DNA from 2 places in the Nocardioides sp. NPDC023903 genome. Region 2 is predicted to be linked to the other one. Evidence: predicted binding sites of a transcription regulator. Region 2 holds the regulator's gene; the other holds the start of a gene.

Region 1 (14,491 bases), on a different contig from region 2:
CATCATCTCCGCGGTCTGGGAGGCGGCCTCCTCGGAGACCACGCGGTTGCGCTGGGCGGTGTCGGTGCCGACCTCGGCGCCGGAGTTGTTGGTGGCGCTCCCGGCGATGAGGCTGGGATCGATGCGTACGCCGCCGTTGGCGATGGTGTTGACCGCGGCGGTCATCTGCACCGCGTTGACCGAGATCGACTGGCCGAAGTCGATGCGGTCCTCGTCGGCCGCGTTCCAGGTCTCCGGCGCGGCGAGCAGACCGGCCGACTCGGTGTCGAGACCGAGGCCGGTGCGCCGGCCCTGACCGAAGGCGGCCAGGTAGTCGCGCAGCTGGCCGTCCTCGTACTTGTCCGCGGCCATCACGGTGCCGATGTTGGACGACTTCGCGATCACCCCGGCCAGGGTGAGCTTCTCCATGCCGTGCTCGTAGTAGTCGTGGATGTCGGCGTCGCCCGAACGGTAGGAGCCCGGCACCTTGAGCCGGGTCGCGGGCGAGACGAGCCCCTGGTCGAGCAGGCCGGCGACGGTGAGCACCTTCTGCACCGAGCCGGGCTCGTAGACGTTGGAGAGGGCGTTGCTTCCGCGCAGCGACTTCGGCGAGGCCGCCGGGTCGCGGGCATCGAAGGTCGGGTAGTCGGCCAGGCTCAGGATCTCGCCGGTCTGGGTGTCCATGACCACCGCCATCCCCGACTCCGCGCGCGACTTCTGCACGGCGTCCATCAGGGTCTGCTGCACGTAGTACTGCAGGTCGCGGTCGATGGTGAGCCTCAGGTCGTTGCCGTCGACCGGGTCGACACGGTTGTTGGTGCCCAGCGGCATCCGGGTGCCGCTGACCGGGCTGGTCGCGTCGTACTCGGCATGGCCGTCCTTGCCGGCGAGGTGCTTGTCGAAGGCGGCCTCGAGGCCCGCCAGCGGACCGTCGTTGCCGAGGAAGCCGACCAGGTTGGCCGCGACGTCGCCGTTCGGGTAGTTGCGCAGCGGGTCCCGGCTGGTCCACAGCCCCTGGTAGCCCTCCTTGCCCGCCTTCTCGACGGCGGCGGTCGCCTGGGTCGCGGGCACCTGACGCTTGATGTACTGGAACCGGCTCCCGTCCTTGCGGAGCTTGGCGAGCGCCGAGGCGTAGTCGACGCCCAGCTCCTTGGCCAGGAACGCGGCGATGGCCGGGGCGTCCTTCTTCGTCTGCTTCGGATCGGCCAGCACCATCAGCCCGTCGGAGGAGTCGGCCAGCGCCTCGCCGTCACGGTCGAGGATCTCGCCGCGCTCGGCCGGCAGCACGACGTCGACGACGTTCTCGGCGGCCGCCATCGCGGCGTACGAGTGCGGGTCGATGCCCTGCAGCTGCACCAGACGGCCGCCGAAGACCGAGAGCACCATCGCCACCAGGATGAAGCCGACGCGGAGCCGGATGTGCACCGGCCCGCGTCGCTGTGTCGCCTTCGGCGTGGCCCGTGGGGCAGGACGTCGCGCCGGCCGGCGGACCTTCCGCTTGACCTGTCGCTGGGCCATTGCTCTCCTCCCCTACCGAGCCTCGCCCGGAGACGTACGCTGCTGCTCCTCTGCCGCCTGCTTCTCTGCCGCTTCCTGCTCGCGCTTCTTCTCGGCGAGCTCGGCCGCCTTCTTCTTCGCGGCGGCCGCCTCGGCCGCCTTCTGCTCGGCGACCAGCACGCTGTAGGGCTTGGCGACCTTCGGGTGCAGCGGCGGGGTCGCGGAACGGTCGGCCGCGGCCGCCTCGCCCTCGATCTTCGCCTCGGGGACGCGCAGCATGGCGGCGTTCTGCGGGACGACCATGCCGAGGTCCTTCGCCTTGGCGGCGATCTGGTGCGGGTCCTCCATCTTCTTCAGCTCACCGTCGAGCGCCTGCTCCCGGGCGGCCAGCGTTGTCGCCTGCTCCTGGAGGCGCTGCTCCTGGAAGGCCGACTGCTGCATGGAGGTGTTGAAGACGAGCAGACCCACGACGCCACCGACGAGCAGCATCGAGACGAGCACGACGAACGGCAGCCGCGGCGCCATCGGGGCAGGCAGCGGCGCCGGCACGGCGGTGAGCCGTGTCTGGGTCGTCTCGGTTGCCCGGTCCGGGCTGCGCACAGGCGCCTGTGGCGCGGCGGAGATGCTCATCTGGCTGCTCCAGGGTTCGACTTGGGAAGGTTGGTTCGGGGCTTGGTGCGCTCCACCGCGCGCAGTCGCACCGAAGCGGCGCGCGGGTTCTCCTCGATCTCTGCTTCGTTGGCCTGCTCGGCACCACGGGTGAGCAGGCGGAACGATGGCTCGGCCTCGGGCGGCACGATCGGCATGTCGGGAGGTACGTCCAGCTTCGTCGCCTCGGCGAAGGCCCGCTTGGTGAGCCGGTCCTCGAGCGAGTGGTAGGACTCGACCACCACCCGGCCACCGAGACCGACGGCCTCGAGCGAGTCCGGCAGTGCCGTACGCAGCGCCCCGAGCTCGTCGTTGACCTCCATCCGCAGCGCTTGGAAGGTGCGCTTGGCCGGATGTCCGCCGGTGCGACGGGCAGGTGCGGGGATCTCCGCGTAGAGGAGCTCCACCAGGGGCCCGCTCGTCGTGAACGGCACCGTCTCGCGACGCTTGACGATGGCGTAGGCGATCTTCTTGGCGAACTTCTCCTCGCCGTAGTCCCGCAGGATCCGGGTCAGGTCGCCCGCGGAGTAGTTGTTGAGGACGTCCGCCGCGGTCTGACCCCGGGTGGCGTCCATCCGCATGTCGAGCGGTGCGTCCTCCGCGTAGGCGAAGCCGCGCTCGCGCTGGTCGAGCTGCATCGAGGAGACGCCGAGGTCGAAGAGCACCGCTTGGACCTCGTTCAGGCCCTGCCCGGCGACGACGTCGAGGATCTCGTCGTAGACCGCGTGGACCCCTGTCCACCGGTCGCCGAAGCGGGCCAGCCGCTCCCCCGCGATGCCGAGGGCGTAGGTGTCACGGTCGATGCCGATCACCCGTGATCCAGGGATCCGCTCGAGGACGGCCTCGGTGTGACCGCCGTGACCGGTCGTGCAGTCGACCAGGACCCCACCATCGGTGAGCGCCGGCGCGAGCAGGTCGACGATGCGGTCGAGCATCACCGGCACGTGCTTCTGGTTCGTCACCGCCTCGACCCCCATCGCACGGCTTCATCTGGTGTGTGTTCCGCCCGTCTCGTTGATAGAGCCACGGGCTGACAACGCCACGGATCCGCAGAGCCAGGTCTCATGCCCGCTCCGTCACCACCAAGTGCCGTCCGGAGCCGGGGAAGGTGCCCCGGATGGCTGGATGAGTGGAGCGGGACTGAGACCTCGTCCTGCGGATCCGCTGTTGACTTGTTTGCTTCTCGATCAGCTCTGCTGCTTGTCGCTTTGTCGATCTGTCCCTTTATCAGTCCGTCGACTCGTCGAGGTCTGCGAACTTGGCCTGTGCACCCGCGGAGTACTCCGCCCACTTGGCCGGGTCCCAGATCTCGATCCGATCCATCACACCGATCACGACCACGTCCTTGACGATCCCGGCGTAGTCGCGCAGGAGCGGCGGAATGCCGATCCGGCCCTGCTTGTCGGGTGTCGTCTGCTCGGCCCCCGCAAAGAGGACACGGGCGTAGTCACGTGCGTCCCGAGAGGTGAGCGGCGTCTGCTGGGCCCGCTGCGCCTCCTGCATGAAGACATCCTCAGGCCACACCACGAGGCAGTTCTCCTGACCTTGCGTCACGACAACCCCCTCCGCCAGTCGATCTCGGAACTTTGCGGGGAGGAAGATCCGGCCCTTCTCGTCGAGCTTCGGCGTGTACGTGCCCATGAAGAACATGTGCTCGCCCCCGCGGTCAGCTCAACGTGGATCGTTCCTCCACTTTGCCCCACCGTACCCCACAATCCCCCACTTTCAAACCACCTTCCTCCCCCACGAGGCGTTTTCACACCACACCCCGCTCCCCGGTTGTTGTCACAGTCGGGTGAATGACGCAGACGCTCGTAGGCGCTACCCCGTACGGTGTTCCCATACGCTGGGTGAGTCGGAAGGACGCGACGTGACGACGCCGTTGGAGGCCTCATCGAATGGGGCAGAGATCGAGACATTGGTGCGGGTCGCGGGCCGCATTCGCGACAGCATCGAGAAGGTGATCGAAGGAAAGACCGACGTCGTCGACTCCACGCTGACCGTGCTGCTCGCCGAGGGACACCTCCTGATCGAGGACGTGCCCGGGGTCGGCAAGACCCAGCTCGCGAAGGCGCTTGCGCGCTCGATCGACTGCTCGGTGCGCCGCATCCAGTTCACGCCCGACCTGCTCCCGAGCGATGTCACCGGGGTGTCGATCTTCAACCAGAACACCCGGGAGTTCGAGTTCCGCCCGGGTGGCATCTTCGCCAACATCGTGGTCGGCGACGAGATCAACCGTGCCTCCCCCAAGACCCAGTCGGCGCTGCTGGAGTGCATGGAGGAGCATCAGGTCACCGTCGACAACGTGACCTACCAGCTGGACTCGCCGTTCATGGTGATTGCGACCCAGAACCCGATCGAGATGGAGGGGACGTACGCCCTCCCCGAGGCGCAGCGCGACCGCTTCATGGCGCGGGTCTCGGTCGGCTATCCGCCGGTCGCCTCCGAGATCGCGATGCTGGCCAGCCACAGCGCGTCCAACCCGCTCGACGACCTGGACCCGGTCACCGACGCCGTGGAGATCCGCAAGCTCGTCGGCGTCGTCAACCAGATCTACGTCTCCGAGGCGGTCCGCCGCTACACCGTGGCCCTGACCGCGGCCACCCGCACCAACAACGAGCTCGCCCTGGGCGCCTCGCCGCGGGCGAGCCTCCACCTGCTGCGGGCCGCCAAGGCTCACGCCGCTCTGCACGGACGCGAGTTCGTCCTCCCCGATGACGTACGCAGGCTGACCGGTCCGGTCCTTGCCCACCGTCTCCTCCCCAGCGCCTCCGCGGCGATGCACGGCCGGTCGGTCACCGACATCCTCGAGGCCGTCGTGTCCACCGTGCACGTGCCACAGACCTGACCCTCGGGCCGACTTCAAGGAGGGGCGCGATGCGTGAGGCACTGTCCGGACTGACCGTCCGGGGCCGGGCTTTCCTGGCCGCCGGGATCACCGCCATCGTCTGCGGGATCCTGCTGGACCAGTCCACGCTGTCTCGGATCGGGATGCTGCTGGTCGCGCTGCCGCTGGTCACCGCGGTGGTCGCCGCCTGGGGCCGCTACCGGCTCGCGCTCGTCCGCCACATCGAGCCGCACCTGACCGAGGCCGGCCAGCCCGCCAGGGTCGAGCTCACCATCGCCAACGAGGGCCGGATCCCCACCGGGACCCTGCTGCTGGAGGAGACGGTGCCCTACGCGCTGGGCGGCCGGCCGCGCTTCGTGGTCGACCGGATCGGCTTCGGGTGGCGCCACAAGCTCGGCTACCAGATCCGCTCCGAGATCCGGGGCCGCTTCGACATCGGCCCGATGCGGGTGACCGTGGCCGACCCGTTCGGCCTGGTCGAGCTCAACCGCGCCTTCCAGTCCACGGTCCCGTTCACGGTCACGCCGAGGGTGGTCCCGTTGCCCTCGACTCCCCTCACCGGCAACGCCACCTCGTCGGGCGACTCCCGGCCGCGGGCGTTCCTCGGTGGCAGCGCCGAGGATGTCACGGTGCGTGAATACCGGCGCGGCGACGAGCTGCGGCGGGTGCACTGGCGCAGCTCGGCCCGCCTCGGCGAGCTGATGGTGCGCCGCGAGGAGCAGCCCTGGCAGGCCCGGGCCACCGTCTTCCTCGACAACCGCCGCTCGGTCCACCGCGGCCAGGGCGCCGGCTCCTCCTTCGAGCACGCCGTCGTGGTCGCCGCCTCGGTCGCGGTGCACCTGGTGGAGGCCGGCTACTCCGTGCGGCTGGTGACCTCCGGCGGCCACACCCCCGGCGTCGCCGGCGGCAGCGGTGAGCTCAACGCCGGCTGGCACGACCGCGAGGGTCAGGCCGACGCGGCCGCCCTGCTGGAGGCGCTCGCCGTGGTCGAGACCGTCCAGCACCACCGCATCGACGCCTCCTGGATCGGCGAGGCCGGACAGGGCGGAGTCACCGTGGCGGTGCTCGGCTCGCTGGACGAGGAGGACGCCGGCGTACTTCGCCGGGTGCGTCACCACACCGGGTCCGCACTCGCCTTCTCGCTCGCCGTCGACGGCTGGAGCGCGGTGCACCTGGCGCCCGAGCAACGACGGCCCAGCGGCGTACCTCTGCTCATCCAGAACGGCTGGAAGGCGGTCGAGCTCGGGGTCGGTGACTCGGTGGCCACGCGCTGGCGCGAGCTCGGCACCCGGGGCGCGGCAGCGGGAGCCGGGGCATCGCGATGATGACCTCACGCGACACCCGCGGCGTCGTGCCCGCCATGGCGGTGCCACTGACCTGCTTCCTGACCGTGCTGTTCGCGCTGTCGTCTTGGGGCTCGTTCACGAGCACCCGGTTCCCCTATCTCGGCCCGATCCTGGTTGCCGGCCTGCTCGTGGTCGGCACCGGCATCTCCGCGCGGCTGCTGCGCGTGCACGGCTCGGTCGTGGTCCTGCTGCAGGTGCTGCTCGGCACGATCGCGACCAGCCTCCTGGTCGTGCAGCACCCCTTCCCGGTCACCGGCGGCGGCCGGGCACGGGTCACGGCCGAGATGACCGAGGCGTACGTCGCGTTCAACCCGTTCGACCTGCCGATGTCGGGGGCGGAGGTGGCGCCGTACCTCATCCCGGGCGGTGTCGCGGCGGTGCTGCTGGCCGACATCCTGGCGGTCTCGCTGCGGCGCCCGCCGATGATGGGGCTCGTGGTGCTGGGCGTCTTCACGGTGCCGTTCAGCATCATCGGCGCCGGCGGCTGGGGCGGGGTCTCCTGGGTCGTCTTCGCGCTCACCGCGACCTCGTTCCTGGTGATGCTGCGCCTCGACCGTGCCCAGCAGCTCGGCCGCTGGGGCCGGCGCCTCGACGACGACCTCCCGGTGGCGCCTGCCGCCGGGCCGGCGGTCATCGGCGTCTCCGCGGTCGCGATCGCCCTGCTCGCCCCGGCCTGGCTGCCCAGCCCGAGCGTCTCCCTGCCCGGCCTGGGTCCGGGCGACGGCGACGGGCCGCTGCGAGTGATCAACCCGACCGTCGGGCTCTACGACGACCTGCGCCGGCAGAGCGACCAGGTGATGGTGTCGGTGACTCCCGTCTACGGCGACACCGAGACTCCCCCGTCCTATCTACGCGTCGGGGCCCTGACCAAGTTCACCGGCACGGAGTGGACCTCGGGCAACCGCGACGTGCCCTCCGACAACAGCGGCGTGGCCACCTTCGAGCCGCCGATGTCCGACCCGACCCTGCTCGGCGATCCGACGACCTATCAGCTGAAGGCCAGCGCGAAGTTCCAGTCGACCTGGCTCCCGATCTTCGCCCATCCCCTCGAGGTCACCGCGAGGGGGCCGTGGCGCTATGACGAGGACACCCTCGACTTCATGTCCACCGAGGGCAGGGACCAGACCGTGGCCGGGACGAGGTGGCGGATGACCGCCGCCCCCGTCGAGCCGACCCAGGAGCGCCTTCTCGCCGCCGGGGACCCCGGCGTCGGCGCCCCACCGGGCATGACCGACCTGCCGCTGCTCCCCGACGAGATCGAGCAGATTGCCCTGGAGCGGACCGCCGGCCAGGACCGGCCGTTCGCCCAGGCGGTCGCTCTGCAGAACTGGTTCCGGCACAGCGGCGAGTTCACCTACAGCCTGGAGCGTGACGTCGGCACCGACAGCGCGGCCCTGCTGGACTTCCTGACCGACAACAAGGTCGGCTACTGCCAGCAGTACGCCACGGCCATGGCCGTGCTCGCTCGCGAGCTCGGCATCCCGGCGCGGGTCGCCTTCGGCTTCCTGGGCGGCGACCGGGACGAGGACGGCGTGTGGCAGTTCCGCGGCCGCGACCTGCACGCCTGGCCCGAGCTGTGGTTCGAGGACATCGGCTGGATCCGCTTCGAGCCCACGCCGGCGGCCGCCGACACCAGCGAGCCCGGCTACACCACGGGTGCGCTGGGCAATGCCAGCAACGAGCCGGAGGCCCCTCTTCCCAGCGCCGGCACGAGCGTCGCGCCGGTGCCCAACCGACCGCAGCGCGAGGAGCCCGACACGGCGGAGGTGGCCGATACCGGCACCGAGGAGTCCAACGCCGGCGCCGTCTGGACCGGTCTGGGGATCGGGGCTCTGGTCGGCCTGATCGCGCTCGCGGCGCCGGCCGTGATCCGGCGCCGGCGGCGTACGACGCGGCTCGCGGGTGATGCCGAGGCCGGCTGGACCGAGCTGGGTGACACCGCGATCGACCTGGGTCTCCCTTGGTCCGGCACCCGCTCACCGCGGGAGGAGGCCACCAGCCTGGCTCCGCATCTGCAGGGTCGCGAGCCGATGCTCGCTCTGCAGCGGATCGTCGCCGCCGTCGAGCGCAACCGCTACGCGGAGCATCGCGACACCGTGGCGGTCGGGGACGACGTACGCCTGGTCTCGGCCACGCTCAGGGAGAACGCCGATCGGCGTGCCCGTCGCCGGGCACGCCTGTGGCCGGCGTCGGTCTTCCGCCGTCCGCCGGCACCAGCGACCGACGGACCGGTTACCCGGTCCGAGCGGGAGCTGATCTCCTCTTAGAGGTCGTTTCTTAGAGGTCGTTGTCGCGGCGGCGCTGCTTCCAGCGCTCGCTGGCCCGGTCGAGGAACGAGGTGCGGGGCGTGTGGTCCCCATCGTCCTCCTCGACCGCGGCAGCACCACGAAGAGCGGTGAGCAGCACGGAGGTCGAGGCCAGCATCACCAGGAAGCCGACCACCCCGACGATCCACATCCGTGAGATCACACCGGTCATCAGCAACGCGACTCCACCGGCGAGCACGATGCCCGCGAGGACCGCGTGTCGACGTTGGGCACGGCGCAAAGCCGTGCCTCGGAGGGCGGAGGCGAACTTCGGGTCCTCCGCCGAGAGCGCGCGCTCCATCTGCTCAAGCAGGCGAAGCTCCTCTTCCGAGAGTGGCACCGTACCTCCCATGTCCTGTTGGGGCATCTCCAAGTCTAGGCTGGCCACCCTGAAGGCGGTAGTGAGCCCAGAAAATTCTTGTCCCTTGACGTTCTGCCACATGGCACAACCACGACCGATTGTGTCAAGCGAGGTGGCAGGTGCGTCAACCCCGCCCCTGATCCAGCAGGCTCGCGCGGCGTACGAGGCTCGATCCGAAGCGTTCGGCGACCTGATCGATGGCGCGGTCGGCCTCGGACCAGCCCCGTTCCCGCTCGCCGAGCACCAGCTGCCGGTCGGTGCCTTCCCTGGTGACCAGGTGCTCGACCCGGACCCCGACCAGGCGCAGGGCCCGGCCCCGGAGGTTGAGCTCGTCGTAGAGGCTGACAGCGGTGGCGTGCACCTCCTGGGTGACGTCGGTGGGATCGGGCAGCGTGCGGGAGCGCGAGATGGTCTTGAAGTCGGTGAACCGGACGGTCAGTGCGATGGTGCGGCCGACTGTGCCGGCCCGCCGCATCCTGCGCGTGACGCGGGCGGAGAGGCGCAGCAGCTCGCGGACGATGTCCTCGCGGTCGCTGAGGTCGTGACCGAAGGTCTCCTGGGCTCCGGTGGACCGGTCGGGCAGGTCGGGGCCCAGCCGCCCGGTCAGCTCGCGCCGGTCGGTGCCGGTGGCCAGCCGGTGCAGGTGGCCGCCGAGGCGTGGACCGAGGATCTGGTGAAGGGTCGGCACCGGGGTGCGCGCGATGTCGCCCACCGTCTCGAAGCCGAGCCGCCGCAGCCGGGTCCGGGTGCTCGGGCCGACGCCGTAGAGCTCTCCGACGTCGAGCGGGTGGAGGAAGCCGGGGATCTCCTCCGGCCGGACGACCACGACGCCGTCGGGCTTCGCCTTGCGGCTGCCGACCTTGGCCACGCTCGGGGTCGGCGCGACGCCGACCGAGCAGGTGATGCTCAGCTCCTCGGCGATCTGGCGGCGGATCCGCTGGGCGATCTGTTCGGGGCTCCCGAAGAGCCTGGTCGCTCCCCGTACGTCGAGGAACGCCTCGTCGACGCTGACCACCTCCACCAGCGGGGTGGCGCGGCGGAAGATCTCGCGGACCTGGTGGGAGACCTCGGCGACCTCACCGAAGTCGAGCCGGACCGAGACGAGCTGGGGGCACAGCCGTCTCGCCATCGACCCCGGCATCGCGGCCTTCACGCCGTAGGCCCGCGCCGGATAGTTGGCGCAGGTCACCACGCCACGGGCATGTCCCCCGACCACCACCGGCTGGTCCCACAGCTCGGGCTGGTGCCTGATCGCCACGGACACGAAAAAGGCGTCCATGTCGACATGGAGGATCGGGGTGACCTCCGGAGCGCCAGCGGAGGAGGTCACCCCGATCCTCCGAGGACGCGGACAAGCGCTGACTCGGCGCAAATGTCACGCCGGAGCGCTAGCGGAGGCGGGACCTTTGCGCCGCGTCGGCGCCAACCGGCGAAGCGAAGCGAGCCGTCAGCGAAGCGAAGCGAGCAAATGCAGCTGCGAAGCCAGCGGCAGATAATCCGGGCGCGTCGACGCCGCCTGCTCCAGATCGACCAGCGCGTTGGTCGCACCGGGATCGACATCGAGCAGCGACCCAGGAACATGATCCACGAACACACGTACGCCACGAACATCCGAGACCGCGAAGCCGGCAGCCTCGAGCAGCCCGGTGACCTCGTCGAGGGCGAAGCGGCGACCGGAGCGCCCCTGCGAAGTGGTGTCGTCGAGGAGCTCTGCGGCCTGTGCGAAGTGGCCGGCGAGAGCGCGGGAGAGGACGGCGGCGGTGCGCTGGGCGACCAGCAGGCTGAGCGTGCCGCCGGGACGGAGCACCTCGCGGATCCCTGCCAGCGCCGCCGCGGGATCGGGGACGACCTCGAGGACACCGTGACAGAGCACCACGTCGGCACCGCTCGGGTCGGCGACGTCGGAGAGTGCGGCGAGGTCACCCTGGCGCGCGTCGACGGAGACGCCGGCCTCGCGGGCCCGGCGGTCGAGCGCGGCCAGCGCGTCGGGGCTGGGGTCGACGACGGTGACCCGGTGGCCGAGCCCGGCGATGCGTACGGCTGAGGTGCCGGTGCCGCCGCCGATGTCGAGGACGTCGAGCGGGCCGGAGGCCAGGACCGGGTCGAGCGCGTCCCAGACGGCGACGGTCCGGGCGCCTGCCCGACGACTGGTGGAAGCGGAGCCAGCTGACATGGGGCCAAGCGTAGGCCCTGCCTCCCACCCTGCGTACGCCACACCTGGATCAGCCCACGAGGCGGTCGTGCGGGAGCCGGGTGGCCGGAGAGGTGTGGGCCATCAGCCCGAGGGACTCCTCGACGACGGCGAGGAACCGGTCGGCGTCACGCACCTGGTCGTCGGCCTCCTCCGCGGTGACCGCCCGGATCGAGCCGGCCTCAGCGGCGGCGCGCTTGGCGGCGCCGGCGGCGAAGTAGTCGGCCCACTCGGAGAGCTCGGGCGCGACCTTCTTGAGACGGACCCAGGCGTTCCACGGACGACGGCGGCCGGCACGGCTCGCGGCCTCGACGGGGTCGGTGCGGGCGGCGATCAGCGCCGCCGCGGCCTGGAGGGCGGCGACATGAGCGATGGCGTACCTGCTCGGCACGTCGTCGGCCACGATCGCCTCCGCGAGGGACTCGGTGGCGCGGAAGAGGTAGCTGTGTGTCGTCGCCGGCAGCAGATGCATCGGGTCGTCCTTCTCGCTCACGGTCGACCCCGCAGTGGACGGCTCCGGCGGGCGTCGGGGGTCGAGGACGACGCCCGCCAGAGCCTGGTTGTTCGAACATCTGTTCGAACACGAGATCAAACTACACCCCGCCACCGACAGTCACAAGGACGAATCGGGGACGGGGCGTGTCGAGGGGTGCTGCGGGTCGCTCAGTCGTCGGCGACGGCGCCGCGGATGAGGTGCGGCGGGTGGATGTAGCGGGTGTTGGCTGGCAGCCACATGACCACCAGCAGCCCCGCGGCGATGACGATCGCGATCGCGGTGAGCACGCTGATGATCACCGGCGGGCCGGTCAGGATGCCGCCGACGCTGGCCACCGCGGAGATGAAGACCAGGAACGTGATCACGATGCGGGCCCACTCGAAGCCGTTGCGGAGGAAGACCGCGAGCACACCGAGCATGCCGGCCATCACGCCGAACAGGGTGATGGCGGGGGCGATGAACGCCGGCGCGCTGACCCGGTTGTCGGTGGGCGGGTTGATGAGGGCCTCGAGCCCCTCGGTCTCCAGGATGCGCTTGGCCGAGGAGTTGCCCTCCGCCCACGCGCGCACCAACTCGTCGGAGGTCAGCACCATCACCACGACCACGACGGCGCTGAACGCGATCAGACCGACGATCAGGCGAATCGCCCACGTCATCTCCCGCGGCACGGGCTCGGCAGCGAGGGCCGCCACCTCGACAGTGGCCTCCAGGTCCTCGTTCACGACCACACCTTCGTTCTCGTCGGGTGTCGTCATGGTCATCCGGTCTCCTTGCGACGTGGGGGTGAACTCTGCGTTGATCAGCCCATTCTGCCGCACGGGGCACAACGGAGGTAAATACGGGATCGCGTGCGCTTGGTCTCGGGCCGGGTCCGAACTGTCGGTGGCGTAGGCCAAGATGTCTCCATGGAATCTCTAGCGCTGACCTTCTCCAGCGGGTGGGCCAGTGGCATCAACGCCTACCTGGTCGTGCTGGTGCTCGGCGTCGTGCAGCGTACGACCGGGGCCGAGGAGATCCCTGACGTGCTCGGCACCTGGCCGGTGCTGGCGGCCGCGGGGGTGATGTTCGCGATCGAGTTCGTCGCCGACAAGATCCCCTACATCGACTCGACCTGGGACTCGATCTCCACGTTCATCCGGCCCACGATCGGCGCCGTGATCGGTGTCCTGCTCGCCGGCGAGGCCGACTCGCTCAACGCGGCTGTCGCCGGCGTCGTGGGCGGCACCTCGGCGCTGATGTCCCATCTGGTCAAGGCCAGCGAGCGGTTGGCGGTCAACACCTCCCCCGAGCCGGTCTCCAACTCGGTGGTCAGCCTGGCCGAGGACGGCCTGGTCCTCGGCGTGGTCTGGTTCGCGACCGAGCATCCGCTGGCCGCCGCCGGCATCGCCGCGGTCCTGCTGGCGACCGGGCTGGTGCTGGTGTACTTCATCATCCGCACCGTTCGCGGGGGCTGGCGCAGGCTCACCCGCCGCGGAAGACGGGGCGCCCCGCCGCCGGACGAGCCCTCCGACGGCACCACCAAGCCCTACCCCGTCCAGTGACCAGCGTCGTCGTCCTCGGGGGCGGGTACGCCGGGATGGCCAGCGCCGCGAGGCTGGCCAAGCTCGGCCACTCGGTGACCCTTCTCGAGGCCTCCGGTCAGCTCGGCGGCGCTCTGGTGCCGGTGCGCGAGGAGGGGTTCACCTGGGACGCCTCGGCGACCTCGACGCTGCTGCCCGCGGTCATGCGCGACCTGTTCCGCAAGTCCGGTCGGCCCGCGGAGCGTGAGCTCGAGCTGGTGCCGATGGACGTCATCCGCGAGCACCGGTTCGCCGACAAGACCTCGGTCTCGATCCCCGGCGGCACCCGCGGCGCCCAGTTGGCGGCCTTCGACGAGCTCGGCCCTGGCATGGGCCAGCGATGGACCGATTACGTCGCCCGGTTCAGCGAGGACTGGGAGGTGCTGCGCCAGCACTACTTCGAGGTGCCGTGGGAGCCCTCGGCGCTGCCCTCCGCCGTCGCGGAACGGTTCCGGTCCCGCGAGACCCTCCACAAGCGGCTGCGCAAGACGTTCAAGGACGAGCGGCTCCGGCTGGTCGCGGCGCACCCGTTCGTCGCCGCGGGGCAGGAGCTGCGTGACGTACCTGCCTGGGCCGGGCTGACCGCCTATCTCGAGCAGCGGTTCGGCGCCTGGCGGGTCGAGGGCGGGATGGGGGTGGTGGCCGAGGTGCTCGCCGCCCGGATGGCCACCCGCCGGGTCTCGGTTCAGACCGCGACCCGGGTGGAGGACATCGTCGTACGCGAAGGGCGGGCGGTCGCGGTCAGCACCACCGCCGGAGAGATCGATCTCGGCGCCGACGGAGCGGTCGTCCTCGCCTTCGACCCGCGCTCGCTGCCGGCCCTGCGGCCGTTCGTGGAGCGCACGTTGCCGGCGATCCCGCCGATGACGTTCCATCTCGGGCTCTCCTCGCTGCCCGAGCATCTGGTCGATCTGCCCGACGAACTGGTGCTCCACGGCGAGCCCACTCTTGTCGTACGCACCCGCGGGCTCGCCCCCGAGGGGCAGCACGCCTGGACGATCCACTCCTACGGCAAGCTGATGGAGGACGTCCTGCTGGCGCTGGCGCGCCACAAGATCGATGTGCGCGAGCACGTCGTGCACCGTGTCGACCTGGGCGCCGCCGAGCTCGTACGCCGCTGGCGCGGGTCACCGCTGGGCGTGAAGTGGTCGGGGCGCGGCACGGTGTTCCAGCGTCTCGGGCCGCGCACCCCTCTCCCGAACGTGTACGCCGCCGGCGCCCACGCCACGCCCGGCTCCGGGCTGCCGTTCGCCGGGCTGT
Region 2 (14,491 bases):
GGCGTCCTGGGGATTCTATAACCCCCCAGGGGGTTATGCTACCGTCGCCGACGTAACCCCCGGGGGGGTTACGGAAAGGAGTCACCATGACCACCACGACTGACCACACCTCACCCCACGGCAAGAGCGTCCTGCGAGACCTGGGGCCGCTCCACCAGGAGCTACGCCGCGCCATCCCCGACGTCTACAAAGGCTGGGGCGGACTCTCCAAGGCGGCCTTCGCCGACGGCGCGCTCGACCGCAAGACCAAAGAACTGATCGCCTTCGCGATCGGCGTCGTCGAGGGCTGCGACGGCTGCATCGCCTCCCACGGCCAAGCCGCCGCACGCGCCGGCGCGAGCCCCCAGGAAGCAGCCGAGGCCATCGGCGTCACCTTCCTCATGCACGGCGGTCCCGCCACCATCCACGGCGCACGAGCCTTCGACGCATTCTGCGAGTTCGTCGACGCCCTCGACGCCGGCGAACCTCCCGCCTGACCCCGACCAGATCCACAGAGGCAGGAACCGAACCATGTGTCGCCCCGTCCGCTGCAAGAAGTGCAAGAAGACCACCTGGACCGGCTGCGGCCGCCACGTCTCCGACATCAAGGCCTCCGTACCCACCGGCCAGTGGTGCCCCGGCCACTCCGCCGACCCAAAGGACCCCAACGGCACCTTGCTGAGCCGCATCCTCGGCCGCTGACCACTCGGCATCGTCAGAGCACACGAAACTGTCGGAGGCGGCACCTATCGTTCCGAGCAACGCTCATCGCGGCCAGGAAAGGTGCAGACGTGACGGCTCTTGCAGATCTCGAACTCTCTGCCCGCGATCTGGCGGCGCGGCGAGCCTGGGCCGAGCGTGAGCTGGGGCTACAGCCGGCGTGGCCAGCCGGGCCCAGCTCACCTTCGGCGGATACACGCCGAACGACATCCGCCGCGCGATCAGACGCCGCGAGATGCAGTTGGTCCATCGCGGCGTCTACGTCACTCACACCGGCCCGCTCACCTGGCGTCAGCGCGCTTGGGCGGCGGTGCTCTACGCCGAGCCCGCCGCCCTGTGCGGTCCGACCGTCCTCGAACCGCTCCTCACGGGCGACGCCGACGGCCCCATCCACGTCGCCATCGACCACAGCCGCCGTCTCGACCCACCCTCGGGCGTTATCGTCCACCGCGTGGTCGGAATGGCCCGCCAGATGTTCGCCGGCCAGCGCCCGCCCCGCCTCAAGCTGGAGGACAACGCCCTCCTCCAAGCCCGCGAGGCGACCTCTGAGATCGAGGTCATCGGCCTGCTCACCGACATCATCGGCCGCCGTGGAGTGACGACCGAGGCTGTACGCACAGCCCTGAAGCGCCACCCGCGACTTCCCCGTCGCGGCTTCATCACTGGCCTGCTCGCCGACGTGGAGGCGGGCACCTGCTCGGTTCTCGAACACGGCTACCTCGCCCACGTCGAACGCGCCCACGGGCTCCCGACAGGCACTCGCCAGAGCGAAAGATCGACGCCGAAGGGCAAGGAGTTCCGCGACGTCGAATACGAGGCGTACGGCCTCGTCGTCGAGCTCGATGGCCGGCTCAACCCCGAGTCCTGGAGAGCTCAGGGCCGCGACGCCGACCGCGACCTCGACGATCTCGCCCTCGGCGGCAGGCTCACCGCCCGCGTCCGCTGGCCCCAGGTGTTCGAGACCCAATGCCGCACCGCCGCCAGAGTCACACAACTGCTGCACCAGCAAGGCTGGACGGAAGTCCCGAACAGGTGCGGAGACGAGTGCACCTTGGAGATCTGGATGTGACGTGGGAGTCCCGATGTCACTGAGTGACACCGGGACTCCCACGTCACCAGGTCAGCCTCGGCGCCCGCCGCTGTGGACGTGCACGTGCAGGTGCTTGGAGTCTTGGTACGCACCTAGATTCGTGAGCACCGCCGCGGCGCCGTGCTCGAGCTCCACGTCTCTGGCCACTGCTTGGACGACACCGAGCAGCTCACGTACATCGGTCTCATCCTCGTCGCTCACGGTCGTGAGCGACGCGATATGTCGTTTGGGCACCACCACGATGTGAACCGCCCAGAACGGCCGCGTGTGGTGGAACGCCAGCACCCTGGCGCTGTCGTGCACAACGTCGAGACGGTCGGGATGGGGAATGGCGACTTCACAGTAGAAGTCGTCTCCGTCGTACGAGACACCGCTTGTCATCCAGAGACCATAGGCTGGCAAGCGTGTTCGGCGACATGGCGCGTGCGGTCGTGCTCGTCGTCCATGCCCATCCTGACGACGAGGTCTTCGCGACGGGCGCCGCGACCATCGCTGCTCACGACGCCGGCGCGACCGTCCACCTGCGACTCTTCACAGGCGGCGAAGGACGCGCCAGCGGGCTCACCGAGGCAGAACTGGCTGCGTCACGACAGCGCAAGGAGATGCAGCTCAGCAAGTCGATCCATCAGTTGGGCATCGACGACTGGGCTTATCTGAGCGAAGCGGGACGCTGGACGGACACTCCCCACGCGCTCGACCAGACGATCGCTCAAGCACCGGTCGACGCACTGGGCGCGAGCGTAGCCAAGGGATCGCGACATTGCGCCCGGACGTACTCCTCACCGTGGGATCCGACGGTCTGACCGGCCACCCGGATCACGTCGCCTGCCATCGCGCCGTTCAGCACGCTCTCGACATCTCCGGACACGTCCCGCGTGTCGCCCTCGGCGCCGTCCTCGATCGACACGCGGTCCGGGAGGCCCACGAGCGGGCAACCTCCGTACTTCGACACGAGGTCGGTTCTGGTCGCGTGACCGGCGTCGATCTCGGCCCGAAAGTCGTCACCGTCACTGGGCCGCCTGGCGCTGAGGAGCGCCGCCGTCGAGCGCTGGATGCGTACGTTCCTGGCCTCGGCACCGCGGAGCCGGAGACTCTCTCCCGCCATCGGGTGGGCGCTGGTGACTCCGTGCTGCTCAGATTCGTACTCGACTCCTCGGGATGGAACCGCGACCAGTTCGTCGAGCTGCGCTCCCACGCTCCATGAACGAGTCCGGTCCCGCACCCTTCCTCGGGTGCGGGACCGGACTCATTCAGCCTTCAGGCTCAGCTGCAACCAGAGGTCGAGCCGCAGCCCTCGCAGACGTAGCAGGAGCCGGCGGGGCGCATCTTGGTGCCGCAGGTGAAGCAGAGCGGGCTGTCGATGGCCATGCCGCTGATCGACTCGAGCAGCTCGGCGGTGGTGTGGGCGGTGGCCTTGGGCGCCTCCTCGACGACCTCGGCCTCCTCCTCGACCTCGGCCTCGACCGGCTCGGCGACAGGAGCAGCCTTGCGCTCCGGAGCCGGCTTCTGGACGAGCTCGGCGGCGGTGGTGCCGTTGCCGAGCTGCTCGTAGGAGCCGGTCTCGAGGTAGCGCTGGCGCTCGTCGGCGGAGTAGATGCCGAGAGCAGAGCGGTCCTCGAAGGACATGTAGTCCAGCGCCAGGCGGCGGAAGACGTAGTCCATGAGCGACTGCGCCATGCGTACGTCCGGGTCGTCGGTCAGACCGGCGGGCTCGAACTTCAGGTTGGTGAACTTGGAGACGTAGGTCTCCAGGGGCACGCCGTACTGAAGGCCGACGGAGACCGCGATGGAGAAGGCGTCCATGACACCGGCCAGGGTCGAGCCCTGCTTGCCGAGCTTGAGGAAGACCTCACCGAGCTCGCCGTCGGCGTGGGCACCGGAGGTCATGTAGCCCTCGGCGCCACCGACGGTGAAGGAGGTGGTGCGCGAGACGCGGGACTTCGGCAGGCGCTTGCGGGTCGGCGCGTAGACGATCTTCTCGATGATCTTCTCGACGATCTCCGGCTCGACCTCAGCCTCGGCGGCGACAGCAGCCGTGGCCATGCCCTGGTCCTTCTTGGCGCCCTCCGACTTTCCGTCGGCCAGCGGCTGGCCGACCTTGCAGTTGTCGCGGTAGATCGCGGTGGCCTTCAGGCCGAGCTTCCAGGACTCCATGTAGACCTGCTCGATCTCCTCGACCGTCGCGGTCTCGGGCAGGTTGACGGTCTTGGAGATCGCACCGGAGAGGAACGGCTGGGTCGCCGCCATCATGCGTACGTGGCCCATCGGCTGCAGCGCACGCTTGCCCATCGCGGTGTCGAAGACCTCGTAGTGCTCCTGGCGCAGGCCGGGGGCGTCGATGACGTGGCCGTGCTCGGCGATGAAGGCGACGATCGCCTCGATCTGCTCGGGCTGGTAGCCCATCTTCTTCAGCGCCCGCGGGATCACCTGGTTGACGATCTGCATCGAGCCGCCACCGACGAGCTTCTTGAACTTGACCAGCGAGAAGTCGGGCTCGATGCCGGTGGTGTCGCAGTCCATCATGAAGCCGATGGTGCCGGTCGGCGCGAGCAGCGAGGCCTGGGCGTTGCGGAAGCCGTTGACCTTGCCGATCTCGACGACGTCGTTCCACACGCGGGTCGCCGCGTCGATGATGTTGCGGTCGACCGGGTTGATCGAGCGGACCGCGTCGTTGGCGGCCTGGTGCTTGCGCATGACCCGCTGGTGGGCCTCGGCGTTGCGGGCGTAACCGGCGTACGGACCGACGACACCGGCCAGCTCGGCCGAGCGCTTGTAGCCGGCACCGGTCATCAGCGAGGTGATGGCGGCGGCCATCGTGCGGCCACCCTCGCTGTCGTAGCCCAGACCCATCGCCATCAGCAGCGCGCCGAGGTTGGCGTACCCGATGCCGAGCTGGCGGTAGTCACGGGTGGTCTCGCCGATCGCCTCGGTCGGGAAGTCGGCGAAGCAGATGGAGATGTCCATCGCGGTGAAGACGACCTCGCAGGCCTGCTGGAAGCGCACGGCGTCGAAGGTGTCGTCGTCCTTGAGGAACTTCAGCAGGTTCAGCGACGCCAGGTTGCAGGAGGAGTTGTCCAGCGACATGTACTCCGAGCACGGGTTGGAACCGGTGATCCGGCCCGTCTCCGGGTTGGTGTGCCAGTCGTTGATCGTGTCGTCGTACTGCAGACCCGGGTCGGCACACTCCCACGCGGCGATCGAGATCTTCCGGAACAGCTCGCGGGCGTCGATCTCCTCGATGACCTCACCGGTCGTACGCGCCCGGAGGCCGAACTTCTTGCCCTCCTCGACAGCACGCATGAACTCGTCGGAGACGCGCACGGAGTTGTTGGCGTTCTGGTACTGCACGGACGAGATGTCCTTGCCGCCCAGGTCCATGTCGAAGCCGGCGTCGCGCAGCGCGCGGATCTTGTCCTCCTCGCGCGCCTTGGTCTCGACGAACTCCTCGATGTCGGGGTGGTCGACGTCGAGCACGACCATCTTCGCCGCGCGGCGGGTGGCGCCACCGGACTTGATGGTGCCCGCGGACGCGTCGGCGCCGCGCATGAAGGAGACCGGGCCGGAGGCGGTGCCGCCGGAGGACTTCAGCAGCTCCTTGGAGGAGCGGATGCGGGAGAGGTTGAGACCGGCACCGGAGCCGCCCTTGAAGATCAGGCCCTCCTCCTTGTACCAGTTCAGGATCGAGTCCATGGAGTCGTCGACCGAGAGGATGAAACAGGCCGAGACCTGCTGGGGGGACTCGGTGCCGACGTTGAACCAGACCGGCGAGTTGAACGCGAAGTGCTGGTTGACCAGCAGCCAGGTGAGCTCGCGACCGAAGAGGTCGGCGTCAGCGTCGGTGGCGAAGTAGTCGTTCTCCTTGCCGGAGGCGACGTAGGTGTTCACGACCCGGTCGATCAGCTGCTTCAGGCTCTGCTCGCGCTTCTCGGTGCCGATGGCGCCGCGGAAGTACTTGGTCGTCACGATCGTCGAGGCGTTGATCGACCAGAAGTCGGGGAACTCGACTCCGGTCTGCTCGAAGACGGTCTCGCCGGTCTTCCAGTTCTTCTGGACGACGTCGCGCCGCTCCCAGGTGATCTCGTCGTAAGGGTGGACGCCCTCGGTGCTGAAGATCCGCTCGATCTTCAGCCCGGCGCCCGTCTTCGACGATGCCTGTGCCTCTGCTGCCGTGTCTGTCATTTCGTTCCCCCTGTTGTCATCGATCGCTGTGCCGTACTGCTGGTCGGTGCTGATGGTGGAGTCCTTGCTCTGTTCTAACTGGTTTCGCTGGCTGTGCCGTTGATTGGCCCGGACAGGTCGCTTCCCCACGGCCTGCCCGGGCCGGTCTATGTGTCCCGTGGGACCTAGTCGGAGCCCACTGGGGCCTCGACCGGATGTTCTGCCTCGAAGTCCTGGACTTCCCGTTCCGTACGCAGCATCTGGATCTCACGCTCGAAGTCCTCCACCGACCCGAAGGCCCGGTAGACGCTCGCGAAGCGCAGGTAGGCCACCTCGTCGAGCTCGCGCAGCGGCGCGAGGATCGCCAGCCCCACCTCGTTGCTGGGAACCTCGGCCAGCCCCTGGCTGCGGAGCGCCTGCTCGACCTCCTGGCCGAGGCAGGCGAGCTGGTCCTCGGTGACCGGCCGGCCCTTGCATGCCTTGCGTACGCCGTGCACCGCCTTGTCGCGGCTGAACGGCTCCGCTGCGCCGGAGCGCTTGGCCACCATCAACTGCATCTGCTCGACGGTCGTGAACCGCTTCCCACATTCCTGGCAGACCCGGCGGCGCCGGATCTGGCCACCGTCCTCGGCCACGCGGGAGTCGAGCACCTTGGTGTCGCTGTGTCGGCAGAACGGACAGTGCACGGTCGAGCCCCTCTCGTGAGACCTGTGGATCCAGGCCGTCTCATTGGCGGCCCGAGCCTGTGGAACCTGTGGATATGAGCGTGAGCCCCTGTGGAACAACACCCTCATCGCTGTGGGCCATCCGCCCGTTCATGTGAACTAGATGTGGATAACTACAGCCGTGTAACTACTAGATGTAGTGGTAACCGTACGCCCGCCCCCACGACGATGCAAGCGAGGGTCGGGTTTACCCGCGTGTCCGGCGTGTCGCCGGTCAAACACCGAAAGATTCCGGTTCGAGGGCGCCGGACTGGCCCTGATGCGTAAGAATGACCCCCGTGACAAACATCTCCGGAGGAAATCGCGTCGGGTCGCGGAGAGGCACGCGCCCCAGAAGCGGTCCCCGGCCACCTTTCATCTTGCCTGCGATCGCGACACTGGCCTTCCTCGTCATCTGGGGAGTGCTCGTGTGGGTCGCCGTCGGTTTCGGGGCCGACGCACGGGGAGGCGATTCCGGCGCCTGGGCGAAGCTCGCCATCGCGGCGGTCGTTGCAGTCGCCTGCCTCTTCCTGACCTTCACCTTCGCCGGAAAGGCCTGGCGGGCCTTCTCCGGCTCCCCCACCCCGCCAACCGACGACTACGCCGGAAGCCACTCCAACGCCTACGTCGAGGAGACGGACTACACAGACCCGGCCTACTCCGACCAGGCCTACCCTGAGCAGGCCTACCCGGAGCAGGACTACTACGGCACCGGCTCCTACGGCTACGACGACACCGGCTACGGCCGGCACAGCTCCGACACCGGAAGCCAGCCGCCCTACGGCGACACCGGGAACCGCTCGGCCTACCCCGACACCGGCTCCCAGTCGCCCTACGGCTACCCCGGCAGCGACCAGAGCTACGGCAACACCGGCAGTCGCGCCGCGTACGGCGCGTCGGCCTACCAGCCGCCGACCAGCCCACCGCCCACTCCGGCGCCCTACTACTCCAGCCCGCCGACACCGACGTCGACGCCGCAGAGCACCCCTGGGTACGGCTCGCAGGGATACAGCACGGACAGCTACCCCACCCAGCAGGCCGGCTCGCCGCAGTATCAGTCCGGTGCCTACCAGGCTCCGACCAGCTACGGCCAGACCGGCTCGCGGGCTCGGCTGACCCAGGATCCCGCCGCGACCCAGGCGATGCCCACCCAGCGCCAGCCCCAGGACCCGCCGGTCCAGCCGGTCCAGCCGGTCCAGCCGGACGACGAGTGGCCGCCGCGGCACAGCACGCGCAACAAGCAGTGGCCGCCGGCCGAGCCGGACAGCCCCTATCGCGGGCGCCACTGACCTGAGACAGCGAGAGTGCTGCAGACGCTTCCCATCGCCTGCAGCACTCTCACTCTTTTCCCCGGTAGCCGGCTGCCAGGGTCGAAGGAGCAGCCGGACATCTGTGCGGCGCCTTACGGCGCGGTCGGAACGATCAGCGTCTGTCCGGACATGAGCATCGAGGACTCGAGACTGTTGAGCTCCTTGATCCTCTGCTCCATCTCCCGAATCGAGGAGTCGGTGCCGGCGACGGCCTTCGAGGAGATGTCCCAGAGCGTGTCGCCATCGCCGACGACCATCGTGTGGGCGGAGGAGGCGGGGCTTTTGTCCGCACCGTTCTCCACCGCGAACGCCACCTTCGCTCCGATCAGCGCGATCCCGAAGAGCACGACGAGCGCGAACGCGAACACGACGACTCGTCCGCGACGGGTGAGCCGCACGGTCGAGCGACGCTCCTCCCGCACCGGACGGGGCGGCTCGGCTACGGGCAGCACATAGACGGTTGCACTCATCTCACGGCCTCCTGGTCACAAGTCTCTCGATCAGGTGTTCGATCGAGCACATGTTCGAAGGTAGATCACGTGTTCGAACAACGCAAGTAGCGACCCCAAGAATTTTCGAACGCCGACACGCACCTCCCAAGAGGTCGAACAAATGTTTGATGTCGTGGTGCTAGAGGGACTAATGTGATGACATGACCACGCAGAAGACAGGCACCGGATCAGGCGGTTCGAAGAAGAGCCGCGTCCGCGAGCTGCCCGACGGGCCGCCGGACGCGACCGGGCTCACGCCGCGTCAGCAGCGCATCCTCGCTCACCTGCGCGACAGCATCGAGCAGCGCGGCTACCCGCCCAGCATGCGCGAGATCGGCGCCGCGGTCGGGCTGACCAGCACCAGCAGCGTCGCGCACCAGCTCCGCGCGCTGGAGCAGCGTGGTCTGATCCGCAAGGACCCGAAGCGACCGCGCGCTCTCGAGGTCTTCCTCCCGGAGGTGATGGCCCACCGCAAGGCCATGTCCGGCGAGGAGCCCGAGTCGACGATCACCGCCGAGGCCGACATCAACCCCAACCCCGCCGCTGCCATGGTCCCCCTGGTCGGGCGGATCGCGGCCGGTGGACCGATCCTGGCCGAGGAGACCTCGAGCCAGCAGAGCATCGAGGACGTCTTCCCGCTGCCCAAGCAGCTGGTCGGCAACGGCGACCTCTTCCTGCTCTCGGTCTCCGGTGACTCGATGGTCGACGTGGCCATCTGCGACGGCGACTTCGTGGTCGTGCGCCAGCAGCCGACCGCTGAGAACGGCGAGATCGTGGCCGCGCTGATCGACGGCGAGGCCACGGTCAAGACGCTCTCCCGCAAGGACGGCAAGGTCTGGCTGCTGCCGCAGAACGCTGCGTACGAGCCGATCGACGGCACCCACGCGTCGATCCTCGGCAAGGTGACGGCGGTCCTGCGCAGCCTCTGAGTCCTGCGCCACACCTCCCGGAACCAGTCCGGGAACACTGCGTGAAATCCAGCCGCCGGCCCATGACAGGGCCGGCGGCTGCGTCGTTCCATACAGCGTGACCCAGACGCAGATCGACCGCCGCACCCTCATCGCCGCCGGGCTGGCGACCGCCGCAGGAGCCGGAGCCATCGTTCTCCCCGAGCCCGCCGAGGCCGCAGGCGGCACGCTCAACCACTTCCAGCACGGCGTCGCCTCCGGTGATCCGCTCCCGGACCGCGTGGTCATCTGGACCCGGGTCACGCCGACCGCGGACGCGACTCCCGGGTCCGGGCAGGGCGAGGAGGTCCTGGTCCGCTGGGAGGTCTCGCCCACCGCGGACTTCAGCCGCGTCACCGCGAAGGGATCCCACCAGACGGGTCCTGACCGCGACCACACCGTGAAGCTCGACGTCACCGGCCTGGCGCCGGAGAGCTGGTACTTCTACCGCTTCACCTACAACGGCCAGACCAGCCGCGTCGGCCGCACCCGGACCGCTCCGGCCGCCGACGCGGCCCCGGAGAACGTACGTTTCGGGGTGGTCTCCTGCTCGAACCTGCAGGCCGGCTGGTTCGCGTCCTACCGCCACCTGGCCGCCCGCGACGACCTGCACGCGATCCTCCACCTGGGCGACTACCTCTACGAGTACGCCCCCGGCGAGTACGGCTACGGCATGGCCAACGAGGACGTCCGGCGGCACGAGCCGGCCCACGAGATGCACACGCTGGCCGACTACCGGATCCGGCACGCGCAGTACAAGCGCGACGTCGACCTCTCCGCCGCCCACGCCCGGCTGCCCTGGATCGTCACCTGGGACGACCACGAGTCGGCCAACGACGCCTGGCTGCTGGGCGCCGAGAACAACGAGCCCGGTGAGTACGACTGGATCGACCGCAAGACCAACGCCAACCAGGCCTACGACGAGTGGATGCCGCTGCGCGTCGACGGCACTGCCACCGTGGAGATCGACGACCACCTCCACGACAGCATCTACCGGCGCCTGCGCTTCGGCAACCTGCTCGAGCTGAGCATGCTCGACCTGCGCTCCTACCGCTCCCAGCAGGTAGCCCGCACCGACCTCGCCGGCGTCGACGACCCCGACCGCACGATCACCGGCGACGAGCAGCTGGCCTGGCTCAAGGACGGTCTGCTCACCGACGCCCAGTGGAAGATCGTCGGCAACCCGGTGATGATCAGCCCGGTCACCTTCGGCGCGCTCCCCAAGAGCCTGATCAGCCCGGTCAACGACGTCACCGGCCTCCTGCCCGACAACGGCATCGCCTACAACGTCGACCAGTGGGACGGCTACACCGCCGACCGCACCGAGCTCTTCGAGCACATCCGCAACAACGCGATCACCGACACCGTCTTCGTCACGGGCGACATCCACTCAGCGTGGGCCTGCGACCTGCCGTACGACTCCGCCGTCTACCCGCTCGGCAAGACCGCCGGGGTCGAGTTCGTGGCCACCTCGGTGACCTCGAACAACCTCAAGGACATCCTCGGCGCGCCACGCCGCACGGTCAGCCTGACGGTCGAGAACATCATCCGGACCGCCAACCGCCACGTCCGCTACCTCAACTTCGACGACCACGGCTACTCCGTCCTCGACGTGACCCGCAACCGCGCCCAGATGGACTGGTACGTCATCGGCGAGCGCAAGGACTCCAACACCACGGCCACCTGGGCCAGGTCGTACGCCACGGCAACCGGAAGCAACAGGCTCCATCACGTCACGCAGCCCGTCTAGACCACGTCCTAGGCCGTGTCCCCCGGACACAGCCGCCCTCTGCGCTTAGACTGCGCAGGTCTGCCTTCCCGAACGTCTGGTATCTCATGCGAAACATTGCCCGCCGGATCACCCGCAAACAACGCTCCCTCGTCTTGATCGCAGGCATGGTCGTCGCGACGTTCGTCGCCACCATGCCCGCAACCGGGTCGACGCCGGCGACCTCGGTGAGGACCGGTGGTGACACCAGCGCCGAGCAGCCGGTGACGGAGGAGGCGGCCCGGGAAGCGCTCGCGGCGGCCAAGAAGGTCAAGCGCAACCAGTCGGTACGCGGTGCCCGCCAGGTCGTGCCCGGGCGGCACGTCGCCGGCCGGCCCGACGCGACCATCGCGCTGACCGACCTGTGGAACGCCAAGGACGCCCTGGACGGCTCCAACAAGGCGGCCGCCCGTGAGCTGCTCGCCCGCCCGCGCACCGCGACCCAGACCTGCAGCGACGTGGTCTGCGTTCACTACACGCCGGGCAAGGGCGGCGACGCCGCCTCGACGACGTACGCGAACCAGGTCCGCGACGTGGTCACGAAGGTCCACAACCTCTACGTGCAGGCGGGCTACCGCAAGCCCGCGGCCGACAAGGCGGTCACCCCGGGCAAGGTCGACATCTACCTGGAGAACCTCTACGACGAGGGCTACTACGGCTACTGCGCGCCCGAGACGAAGGTCTCCAAGACGGCCGCGACGGCCTACTGCGTCATGGACAACGACTACGCCACCAGCGAGTACGGCACGGTCAACACGCCCACCGAGAACCTCCGGGTGACCGCCGCTCACGAATACTTCCACGCGGTCCAGTTCGCCTACGACGCCGGCGAGGACCGCTGGATGATGGAGTCCACCGCGACCTGGGTCGAGGACGAGGTCTACGACAGCATCAACGACAACCGGCAGTACCTCGGCTACGGCCAGCTCGAGGACCAGCGCAAGCCGCTGGACAACTCCAACGCGTCCAACCTCGGCATCTACGGCAACTGGATCTTCTTCCGCTATCTCTCCGAGCGCTTCGCCAAGGAGCGCGGGACGCTGCCGGAGGTCGTCCTCTCGATCTGGAACCGAGCGCCGTCGACCTACTCCACCACCGCCGTCCGGCAGGCGCTCGCCGCCCGCGGCACCACGTTGAAGCTGCAGTACACCCGCTTCGCCGCCGCCAACCTAGCCCCCTCGAAGAGCTACAGCGAGGGCGGCGCCTACTACGCGCCGGTCTACGACGGCCGCACCGCGCTGCCCGCCAAGCACCAGACCGTCGACGGCCAGTTCACCCTCAAGCACCTGACGTACGCCTCCCAGCGCCTTGTCCCGAAGAACGTCGGCAAGGGCTGGAAGCTGCGGGTCAAGGTCGACGTGGCCCGGCCCAACGCCAACGGCGCCGTGGTCAGCGTCTTCCGCACCGACGGCACCCGAGGCGTCTTCTACCTCAAGCCCAACAGCAAGGGCATCGCCACCAAGACCATCGAGGGCTTCTCCTCCAAGCGGATTGGCAAGGTCGAGGTGACCTTCGCCAACGCGAGCAGCAACTTCAACTGCGGCCAGGGCACCGCGTTCTCGTGCCACGGCATCGCGACCCCCGACAAGGCCACCCACCGCTGGTGGGCGAAGACCTACCGCTGACCCAAAACCACGCCGAGTCGGCTCGTTGTAACGAGCCGACTCGGCGTGCATTTCGGTCAGAACGCGCCGACTCGGCTTGGGTCAGGCGGAGGCCATCTCCGAGAGCCGCTTGAGGGCCTTGCGTACGACATCGGGGTCGGTCGTGGCCCACATCGGCGGCAGGCTGGCCTTGAGGAATCCGCCGTAGCGGGCGGTGGCCAGGCGGGCGTCCAGCACGGCCACGACGCCGCGGTCGGTGGTGGTGCGGATCAGTCGACCTGCCCCCTGCGCGAGCAGCAGCGCCGCATGGGTGGCGGCGACCTGCATGAACCCGTTGCCGCCGGCCTTGTCGGCCGCCTGCTGCCGGGCCGACATCAGCGGGTCGTCAGGTCGCGGGAACGGGATCCGGTCGATGATCACGAGCTGGCAGGTGTCGCCGGGGACGTCGAGGCCCTGCCACAGCGACAGCGTGCCGAAGAGCACCGTGTGGGGGTCGGCGACGAACTGCGCGGCGAGCTCGGGCAGCTGCGCGTCGCCCTGGGCCAACGTGGTCAGGTGAGGCAGCTTCTGGCGCACGACCTCGGCGGCGGCTTCGGCGGCACGCCGGGACGAGAAGAGCCCGAGCGTACGTCCGTCGGCGGCGTCGACCAGGTCGACGATCTCGTCGAGGGTCTTGGCGCCCATGCCGTCGCGGCCGGGAGGAGGCAGGTGGCGGGCGACGTAGAGGATTCCCTGCTTGCCGTAGTCGAACGGGCTGCCGACGTCGAGCCCGATCCACGGCAGTACGTCATCGGTACGCTGCGCCCCGACGCCCACCTCGGTGCGCTCCTCCGCCTTGAGCCCGAGGGATCCGGCCACGGGGCCGAAGTCGCCGCCGAGCTTGAGGGTCGCCGAGGCGAAGACGACGGTCTTCTCGGTGAGCAGCTTCTCGCGCATCTGCGCCCAGACCTGCAGCGGCGCGACACAGAGGCGGGGCGGCCTGGCATTATTTCTTTGGGGATCGCCGCCCTCGTTGAGCCAGATCACGTCGTGCTCTGAGGCGGCGGCCATCCGCTCTGCGGTCGTGAAGACCTCCTGCAGACCGCCCTTGGCCTGCTGGAACCCGGGATCGGCGCTCTCGGAGTCCTTCGGCTTCGGCAGCGCGGAGATCGCGGACCGAGCGGCGTCGCGCACCAGCACGAGCGCGTCGGAAATGACCTCGGGGAGGGTCACGAACCGCCCGGGTGAGCTCTCGTTGATCGCCGCCCGCAACGCGTCGGAGGCATCGGCCAGGTCGTCGGCCTCGGAGCCCTCGATGTGCTTCTGGGCCCGCCGGGCGGCCCGCTCCACCTCGGCCGCGGTCAGCTCGTCGGTCGCCGCCTGGGTCACCCGGGCGACGAGCTCGTGGGCCTCGTCGATCACGACGGCGTCGTACTCCGGGATCATCGGCACGCCCTCGATCGCGTCGATCGCGAGCAGGGAGTGGTTGGTGACGATCAGGTGGCTCTTCTGGGCCTTGTCGCGAGCGACCTCGGCGAAGCACTCCTCGCCGAAGGGGCACTTGGCGGCGCCGAGGCAGTCGCGGTGGTTGACGGAGACCTGTCGCCACTCGCGGTCGGTGTGGCGGGGCGCGGAGTCACGCTCGCCGCTGCCACCCTTCTCCGCCTGCTTCTCGGCCCAGCTGCGCAGCTCGAGGACCTTCTCGGCCATCGGGCCCATCGGGACGTCTACCAGGGTGCCC

What was found. The regulator LexA, encoded in region 2, represses DNA repair genes until DNA is damaged. The targets are predictions, from matches to a motif close to TCGAACANNTGTTCGA.
Region 1: the regulator LexA is predicted to act here: its motif matches at 11,741-11,756, upstream of AB0F44_RS13185 (SAV_6107 family HEPN domain-containing protein).

The regions. Positions count from the first base shown of each region.
Region 1 covers NZ_JBEZZS010000010.1:70,454-84,944, forward strand. The annotation lists gene AB0F44_RS13135 (penicillin-binding protein 2) at 1-1,497, opposite strand, end outside; gene AB0F44_RS13140 (hypothetical protein) at 1,510-2,106, opposite strand; gene rsmH (16S rRNA (cytosine(1402)-N(4))-methyltransferase RsmH) at 2,103-3,101, opposite strand; gene mraZ (division/cell wall cluster transcriptional repressor MraZ) at 3,352-3,765, opposite strand; gene AB0F44_RS13155 (MoxR family ATPase) at 3,995-4,972, shown strand; gene AB0F44_RS13160 (DUF58 domain-containing protein) at 5,002-6,297, shown strand; gene AB0F44_RS13165 (DUF3488 and transglutaminase-like domain-containing protein) at 6,297-8,585, shown strand; gene AB0F44_RS13170 (DUF3040 domain-containing protein) at 8,596-8,964, opposite strand; gene dinB (DNA polymerase IV) at 9,110-10,315, opposite strand; gene AB0F44_RS13180 (methyltransferase domain-containing protein) at 10,433-11,158, opposite strand; gene AB0F44_RS13185 (SAV_6107 family HEPN domain-containing protein) at 11,208-11,669, opposite strand; gene AB0F44_RS13190 (hypothetical protein) at 11,840-12,433, opposite strand; gene AB0F44_RS13195 (DUF4126 domain-containing protein) at 12,578-13,213, shown strand; gene AB0F44_RS13200 (NAD(P)/FAD-dependent oxidoreductase) at 13,210-14,491, shown strand, end outside.
Region 2 covers NZ_JBEZZS010000016.1:67,200-81,690, reverse strand. The annotation lists gene AB0F44_RS17650 (carboxymuconolactone decarboxylase family protein) at 87-476, shown strand; gene AB0F44_RS17645 (hypothetical protein) at 511-681, shown strand; gene AB0F44_RS17640 (hypothetical protein) at 860-1,768, shown strand; gene AB0F44_RS17635 (HIT domain-containing protein) at 1,820-2,170, opposite strand; gene AB0F44_RS17630 (PIG-L family deacetylase) at 2,194-2,592, shown strand; gene AB0F44_RS17625 (hypothetical protein) at 2,574-2,993, shown strand; gene AB0F44_RS17620 (vitamin B12-dependent ribonucleotide reductase) at 3,053-5,968, opposite strand; gene nrdR (transcriptional regulator NrdR) at 6,133-6,633, opposite strand; gene AB0F44_RS17610 (hypothetical protein) at 7,032-7,940, shown strand; gene AB0F44_RS17605 (LysM peptidoglycan-binding domain-containing protein) at 8,054-8,431, opposite strand; gene lexA (transcriptional repressor LexA) at 8,614-9,381, shown strand; gene AB0F44_RS17595 (alkaline phosphatase D family protein) at 9,479-11,149, shown strand; gene AB0F44_RS17590 (MXAN_6640 family putative metalloprotease) at 11,236-12,792, shown strand; gene AB0F44_RS17585 (ATP-dependent DNA helicase) at 12,874-14,491, opposite strand, start outside.